DNA from 2 places in the Sulfitobacter profundi genome. Region 2 is predicted to be linked to the other one. Evidence: riboswitches for the same ligand, from Rfam matches in the RefSeq annotation. Region 2 holds a riboswitch; the other holds the start of a gene.
The links. A riboswitch is a leader RNA that binds a small molecule or an ion and turns the genes downstream of it on or off. The one in region 2 is predicted to bind thiamine pyrophosphate.
Positions count from the first base shown of each region.

Region 1 (4,208 bases), on a different contig from region 2:
GGCGGAGTTTCGGCAGCGGTCATTGCCATCGGAGCGTCAGGGGCTGAAGGGATCGATGATCTTCGATCCCTGCTTGCAGAATGGCAGGAGATCAATGCCATCGTAATGATCGTCCTGCACCGGCCTTGGGAGAAAGACACTCATCTGCGCCAAATCTTGCAACGTGCGGCGCGAGCGCCTTTCCTGTAGGGCTTTTCGCGTTTGCTGCGGTGCAGGAAAGATCTTGACCAATTTCCGGAGATTTTGGGCGGTTGCGGCGAGCAGGAATTCGTCATTTGCACCGCATGGGCCACGTAATCAGAGCCTTCCGAGGCCGAGGGTGCGCTTGAGATGCGTGAAGAGCATCTCGACCTTCTTCCGGAGCTACCTTCTAGGCAGCCACGGAATGTCCTATTGCGCAGCCAGACAAGTCGAGATGTTTGTTCCGCCCTCATAGCCCGGCCTCTCGGTGCGCTCAATGGCTGATGGTCTGCGTCGGGAAATGGTGCCGGACCTTCTGACCGATTTTATCGGAATTGGTTGCAGGGGCGTCTAAAATCTGTTTCTTACTGTTTCAGTCAAGTTACTCCAAACTGGAACAGGACCCTGATATGACCTTCTGCAAAACATCGACTGCCGCCGCCGCGCTGATGTCGCTGGCACTACCCGCGCTGGCCGATGGCGAGTTGAACCTCTACTCCGCCCGTCACTATGACACCGATGAGCGCCTTTACTCCGACTTTACCGAAGCAACTGGCATCACCATTAACCGCATCGAAGGCAAGGCCGACGAACTGCTGGCCCGTATGGAAGCCGAGGGTGCCAACTCCCCCGCCGACTTGCTGCTGACCGTCGACACCAGCCGCCTCAAGCGCGCCAAAGACATGGGCCTGCTGCAAGCGGTGGAGAGCGACACGCTTGAAGAGCGCATTCCCGGCAATCTGCAAGACGACGACAACCAGTGGTTCGGCCTGTCGCAGCGCGCGCGGATCATCTTCTTTAACAAAGAGACGCTGGACACCCCACCCGCGACTTACATGGACCTCGCCGATCCTGCCTACAAAGGTCAGGTCTGCATCCGGTCCTCGACCAACACCTACAACCAGACTCTGTTGGCTGCCATCGTGACGCACGAGGGTGAAGAAGCCGCGACCGAATGGGCACAGGGCGTGGTCGACAACATGGCGCGCGCACCGCAGGGCGGTGACACCGACCAGCTGCGCGGCATCGTCTCGGGTGAATGCGACATCGCGGTATCCAACAGCTACTATTTCGCCCGCGCGATCCGCACCGATGTGGACGGCGTGAGTGCCGATATCGACAAGATCGGCCTGATCTGGCCGGACCAAGAAGGCAACGGCGCGCATATGAACCTCTCCGGCGGCGGCGTGGCCAAGAACGCGCCGAACCGTGAGAATGCTGTGAAGTTCCTTGAGTATCTCGCCTCTGATCAGGCGCAGGTCTATTTCTCGGCCGGTAACGATGAGTTCCCGACGGTGGAAGGCGTTGAACTGGCTGATAGCGTAAAGCAGTTGGGTGAGTTCAAAGCCGACGAGGTGAACCTGTCGGACGTGGCCGAGAACATCGGCACCGCGCAGAAAATCTTTGACACGGTTGGCTGGGAATAAGACTTCACATCAAGTAACGCAGAAGGCGGGCTTTCGAGCCCGCCTTTTATTTTAGCTTCGATCATCGCCGATCCCGGTACCGTAAAGGGCGCGACCCGAGCCGCTCGGCCATCTAGCTGACCGTCGCTAGGATGAAAAACCTGCGCTACATAGTTCCGCTTGAACTCGTCCTAAACCGATTGTGCGGCTGAATCCGCGCTTCTACTCGGTTCCCAAATTGCCAAGTAAGTATCTACAAAATCTAAGGACACCTCATTCATCGTCAATTCGATCCACCAGATCCCGGAACTATTGTCACGTTAACTCGCCGACATTTCAAGGTGGCATGCCGAACGTTGATCAAGGGGCTGAATAACCGCGCAGAGAACAGCCATTTGCCTTTCCGAAAGCGAGAGCTTGCAAACTCGGCGAGTTAACGTGACAACACACTTCGGCCGCCCGTCAGAGGCGCCCCACGACGCCAACCATCCGTAAAAGTACCAAAGATCGGAGCGGATATCGGCCAATCAAATGCCTTCAGCAATGGCTTCGCCACTGACGGTACCTTATCGGCTGCCCTTGCTCTTCTGAAATCTATTAGATACGTACATCTTACGCAGGGGAGTCCCAACTGAGGGACTGAGAGGCGACTGACAGCAAGGCTGTAGTGTCGCGACCCTTTGAACCTGACCCAGTTGATACTGGCGTAGGAAGCATTGGTCGCCCCTCCCGAACTGGGTGCGTGGCCAGACAGGGGCATGCGCCCGTTTCCAAGCCAAAAATCGTCTGTGTCTTTTTGAGTTATCAACTTGAGGAGCACGCCATGAATATTCCGAATCCTAAAGTCACAACAGGTGAATTGCCTGCATCGCGCAAAATCTATGTGAAAGGCAGTCTATATCCCGAAATTCGTGTGCCCCTGCGCGAGATTTCGGTTCACCCGACCGCAGGTGAACCGCCGCTGCCAGTCTATGACAGTTCTGGTCCATATACCGATTCAAACCATCTGACCGACATCAGACATGGCTTGCCCGTTTTGCGCCGAAACTGGATCATCAGACGCGGCGACGTCGAATCCTATCAGGGGCGGAACACGCAGGACGCTGATAATGGCTTTGTGCAGGGTGATCGCTTGACACCTGAATTTCCGGTGCAACAGCAACCCTATCGTGCAAAAGAGGGCAAGGCGGTAACGCAACTGGCCTATGCCCGGGCAGGTATTGTCACGCCCGAAATGGAGTTTGTGGCCATTCGCGAAAACCAGTTGCGTGAAGCGGTATCTGCGCCGCGCGATGGCAATGACTTTGGCGCAAACATTCCAGACTATGTAACGCCCGAGTTTGTGCGAGGTGAAATCGCCGCCGGCCGGGCGATTATTCCCGCCAATATCAACCACCCAGAGATTGAACCGATGATTATCGGTCGCAATTTTCTAGTGAAGATCAATGCCAATATGGGCACGTCTGCCGTCACATCTTCGATGGAAGAAGAAGTGGACAAGCTTGTCTGGGCAATCCGCTGGGGGCCGATACGGTCATGGACCTTTCGACCGGTCGCAACATCCATAACACGCGCGAATGGATTATCCGGAACAGCCCTGTGCCCATTGGGACCGTGCCAATTTATCAAGCGCTGGAAAAGGTTAACGGAATTGCCGAGGATCTCACATGGGAGGTCTTCCGCGACACATTGATTGAACAGGCCGAACAGGGGGTGGATTACTTCACCATTCATGCGGGCGTGCGTTTGCATATGGTGCCAATGACGGTGAACCGAGTGACGGGGATTGTGTCGCGCGGGGGGCTATCATGGCAAAATGGTGCCTGCATCACCACAAGGAAAGCTTTCTGTACGAGAATTTCGACGAGATTTGCGATATCTGCCGCGCCTATGATGTATCGTTCAGTCTTGGCGATGGCCTGCGCCCGGGGTCGGTTGCAGACGCCAATGACGAAGCGCAATTTGCTGAGCTCGAAACATTGGGCGAGTTGACGAAGGTCGCTTGGGCCAAGGATTGTCAGGTGATGATTGAAGGGCCGGGCCACGTGGCCATGCACAAGATCAAGGAAAACATGGACAAGCAGCTTGAGTGCTGCCACGAGGCGCCGTTCTACACACTTGGACCACTAACGACCGATATTGCGCCGGGGTATGATCATATCACCTCTGGTATCGGCGCTGCGATGATTGGTTGGTTCGGATGTGCAATGCTGTGTTACGTGACCCCAAAAGAGCATCTTGGCCTGCCAGACCGTGACGATGTCAAAATTGGCGTTGTCACCTACAAAATCGCCGCTCACGCTGCCGATTTGGCCAAAGGGCTGCCCGGTGCACAACGGCGCGACGATGCCTTGTCCCGCGCCCGGTTTGAGTTCCGTTGGGAGGATCAATTCAACCTTTCGCTGGACCCGGAAACCGCGCGTGACTTTCATGATCAAACGCTGCCGAAAGAGGCGCATAAGGTGGCACATTTCTGTTCGATGTGCGGGCCGAAATTCTGCTCCATGCGGATCAGCCATGACATCCGGGCCGAAGCGCACAAAGATGGGATGGAGGCAATGGCTCAAAAGTTCCGCAACGGCGGCAACCTATACATGCCGGTTGATGTGTCTGACGAGTGAT
Region 1 is NZ_JBHSWA010000005.1:18,127-22,334, reverse strand. Features, by position in the region: partial or broken gene ACFQAU_RS21285 (transposase) at 205-360, opposite strand; gene ACFQAU_RS21280 (Fe(3+) ABC transporter substrate-binding protein) at 591-1,607, shown strand; TPP riboswitch at 2,195-2,316, shown strand; partial or broken gene thiC (phosphomethylpyrimidine synthase ThiC) at 2,410-4,207, shown strand.
Region 1: linked by a shared signal. The riboswitch ahead of thiC (phosphomethylpyrimidine synthase ThiC) and the one ahead of thiD (bifunctional hydroxymethylpyrimidine kinase/phosphomethylpyrimidine kinase) in region 2 are both predicted to bind thiamine pyrophosphate.

Region 2 (4,208 bases):
CGCGCCGAATGGCAACCGGCAGTGTTGGGCAGCAGATGCACGCCGAGCCCGCGCACCATATCCCAAAACGCCTGACCCGCACCCTGTTCGCGGCGCAGGGAAACGGTTGCCACCGGGGCGGCACTTTGGCGAAAGGCGGCCTCCATCACCGCGGGCGAGGGATAGCGCGCGGTGCCCAGCATCAGCGGCAGGGGCAGCGAAATGCCGTAAAAGTCGCGCATCGCTTAGCCCCTGCATGGCGCTGAGCACTTCGAGCTGGTCGCCATCGCTCAGCGTCGTCGCGCCCCGCGCGCCTGCGGGGACGAAATTGCCGTTGAGTGCGGTGGCGACCTTGGCTTCGCCCCAGCCAAGCTCCACCAAGACCGCGTTAAGCCGCGTGGCAGTGACCTCACGCGCTTCGCCGTTCACTTCAATTTTCACGGAATAAATCCCCTGTTGTCGCTGTTGCAAGAAAGGCTGCGGCCTGTTCTGCCAAGGCCGGTGCCATGAGAAACCCGTGCCGAAACAATCCGTTAAGATGCAGCACTGCGCCGCGTTGCACGATGCCGGGAAGGTTGTCGGCAAAGGCGGGGCGCAGGTCGGCGCCCATCTCAATGATCTCGCCTTCGGCAAAGCGCGGGTCGAGCGCATAGGCCGCCGAGAGCAGTTCCAGCGCCGAGCGCGCGGTCATTTGGGCGCGACTGGCGCTTTCGATCTGGGTCGCGCCCAGCATATAAATTCCGTTCCCGCGCGGCACCACATAGAGCGGGTGGCGCGGGTGCAGCAGGCGGATCGGGCGGGTGAGGGTGATCTCAGGCGCGCGCAGCAAGATCATCTCGCCGCGCACCGCCCGCAGGCCGGGTAGGTCGGCGCTGGCGGCCATGCCACGGCAGTCGATCACCGGGCCTGCGACCTTGGATGGGGTGAGGGGCGTGGGCTCGACCTTCACCCCATGGGCGGCGAGCGTTTGGGTAAGATCATGCAGGGCTTGGCGCGGGTTCAGGTGCGCTTCCTCCTCAAAGAACAGCCCGCGCCGATGACGCCCGGTAAGCTCGTGCTCGACCGCCGCGATGGCCTCGGCGTCGCAAGGGGTGTGGCCGTCGGTCCGGTCGGCGAACCGCTGGATTTCAGCGCGGTCCCGTTCCGGGGCGAGGACCAGCGTGCCCCTATGGGTGACCTCGGTGATCTCAGACCAGAGCGCCGCGGCACGCCGCCCGTTGGTCACCACCGCAGGCTCGCTCAGCGCGCCTTCGCAGAAGGGGGCGAGCATCCCGCCCGCCCACCATGAACAGCCATGCGGCCCGGGCGTGCCTTTGCGGTCGACCAACCGGGGCCGCAGCCCCTGCGCCAGACAGGCCCGCGCGGCCCAAAGCCCCGCAACGCCTGCGCCGATGATGGTGACGTCACTCATGGGGCCAAACCGCGTGGAAATGATGCACCGGGCCGTGGCCATGCCCAATGTTCAGCGCATCCGCCGCGGCAATGGCGCGTTGCAGATAGGCATGCGCAGCCTGCACGGCCTGCGGCAACGTTTGCCCCCGCGCCAGCCCCGCGGCGATGGCGGCGGAAAGGGTGCAGCCGGTGCCGTGGGTGTTGGCGGTGTGCTGGCGGGGCGCGGAAAGGCGCAGGGTTTCAGCCGCGGTGATCAGCAGATCGACGCAGGTCTCCCCTTGCCATGCCCGCCCTTCATCAGCACCGCGCCGGGACCGGCAGAGAGCAGGGCGCGGCCCTGTTCCAGCATGGTGGCCTCATTGGTGGCTTCCGGCCTGTCCAGCAGCCGTGCGGCCTCGGGCAGGTTTGGCGTTAGTACATGGGCCAAGGGCAGCATCCGGTCGCGCAGTGTCGCCACCGCCTCGGCAGAGAGCAGCGCATCGCCGGATTTTGCCACCATCACCGGGTCGAGCACCACAGGCGCGGCGCAGCCCGCCAGCCCCTCGGCCACGGCAGTGATCGTTTCAGGATCGCCCAACATGCCGATTTTCACCGCACCGATCGCCAGATCGTCAAAGACCGCCGCCATCTGCGCCCGGATCATCGCGGGAGAGATCATCTCAACCCCGGTCACCGCGCGTGTGTTCTGCGCCGTCACGGCGGTGAGCACGCTGGCCCCATAGACGCCAAGCGCGCTGAAGGTCTTCAGATCGGCCTGAATCCCCGCCCCGCCGCCGCTGTCGGACCCCGCAATCGTCAGTGCTTGAAAAGCCATTTGGCCCCCATGTGTTAGATGGGCCAAGGGCGTGTGGATACGGGATAAACGACGGGCCGCGTGGGGCCGATGCTTGGTTCCGTTCCCTACGCCGGTACGACCCGGATCAGGTTCGATGGGTCGGTTTTCACCTCTCAGCCTTGCGGCACCCCAACGGATTGCGGGCAGGCTAGCGAGGCGGGCTGGCAGGGTCAACTGGTGATGGTTAATTTATGAGTTGTCGTTCTGTATCAACTATTTGCGAGTCACACTTCATCAAATACATGAAGATTCGTTAATGAAAATCCCGCGACTTCGGGATCACACGCGCGTCGCGCGGATGGCTATGCATCGCCACCTGACCGGGCAGCGGATGGGTCGGGTGATCACCCCGCGTGGTGATGCCGGGCATCGGTGCGTCCGACAGCGAAGCAAGCCTGTCAGAGCGGTCCTTAAGCCGGTCGGCCACCACATGGATCACCCGCCCGTCGGTCTGCACGCGCCCTTCGACCACCAGCAGCCGCGCGGCCATGATCGTGGGGCGGTAAAGCTTGAACATATTAGGCCAGATCACGAGGTTCGCCACGCCGCATTCATCCTCCAGCGTGATGAAACAGACCCCCTTGGCGCTGCCCGGCTTTTGCCGCACCAGCACCAGCCCGGCGAGCTTGACCCGTCGCCCATGCCCCATGCGTGCCAAATCGCGGGCCGAAGCAAACCCCTGCGCGGCGAGGCTGGAGCGGTAAAAGGACATCGGATGCGCCTTCAGCGACAGGCGCAGCGTTTGGTAGTCGGCCACGACCTGTTCGGCCTTCGGCATCACCGGCAAGGTGACCTCCGGCTCCGGCCCCTGAGCCGCGGCCTCCGCATGGTCAAAGATCGGCAAGGCGGGCGCGTCGCGCAGCCCTTGGGCCTGCCAGAGCGCCTGACGCCGGTCGATCCCCATGCTGCGCATCGTGTCGGCGGCGGCCAGTTGACGGATCGCCTTGGCATCGAGCCCGGCGCGAGACTTGAGGTCTTCGACATCCGCAAAGGCGCCTCGCGCCGGTCCATGATCCGCGCGGCGGCTTTTTCCTGCAACCCGTCCACCATGCGCAGCCCCAGCCGCAGGGCAAAACCGTCGCCGCAGGGCTCCAGCGTGCAGTTCCAGTCGGAGTAATTCACATCAACCGCGCGCACCTCGACCTGATGCTCGCGGGCGTCGCGCACGATCTGGGCGGGGGCGTAAAACCCCATCGGCTGCGAGTTCAGCAGCGCGCAGGCAAAGGCCGCCGGGTAGTGGCATTTCATCCATGAGGACACATAGACCAGCTTGGCAAAACTCGCCGCATGGCTCTCGGGGAAGCCATATTCGCCGAACCCCTTGATCTGGTCAAAACAGCGCTGCGCAAAGACCGGGTCATAGCCGCGGTTGGTCATCCGGCCCACCATCTTGTCTTGTAGCTTTTCAATCGTCCCGCGCGAGCGGAAGGTGGCCATGGCCTTGCGCAGCTCGTTCGCCTCGGTCGGGGAAAACTGTGCCGCGTCGATGGATATCTTCATCGCCTGTTCTTGAAAGATCGGCACGCCCAGCGTCCGGCTGAGGATGCTGAACAACTCGTCCTGCGGATAGGCCGGGCCGGGGGCGGGGTAGACGACGCTCTCCATCCCCTGGCGGCGGCGCAGGTAGGGGTGGACCATGTCGCCTTGGATCGGGCCGGGGCGGACGATGGCGACCTCGATCACCAGATCATAGAACACGCGGGGGCGCAGCTTCGGCAGCATCGCCATCTGCGCGCGGCTTTCGACCTGAAAGACGCCCAGACTGTCGCCCCGGCAGAGCATGTCGTAGGTGGGTCGCCCTGTGGCGTCGTCCTCGTGATCCTCCACCGGGACCGTGGCCAGTTCCAGCGGGCGGTCGTAATGCGCCTCGATCAGATCAAAGCATTTGGCGATGCAGGTGAGCATGCCAAGGGCGAGGATATCGACCTTGAAGATTTGCAGCGCGTCGATGTCGTCCTTGTCCCATTCGATGAAACTGCGCTCGGGCATGGCGCCGTTGCCG
Region 2 is NZ_JBHSWA010000001.1:101,484-105,691, reverse strand. Features, by position in the region: gene ACFQAU_RS00560 (thiazole synthase) at 1-221, opposite strand, end outside; partial or broken gene ACFQAU_RS00555 (sulfur carrier protein ThiS) at 289-357, opposite strand; gene ACFQAU_RS00550 (FAD-dependent oxidoreductase) at 410-1,390, opposite strand; partial or broken gene thiD (bifunctional hydroxymethylpyrimidine kinase/phosphomethylpyrimidine kinase) at 1,383-2,185, opposite strand; TPP riboswitch at 2,252-2,348, opposite strand; partial or broken gene ACFQAU_RS00540 (error-prone DNA polymerase) at 2,460-4,208, opposite strand, start outside.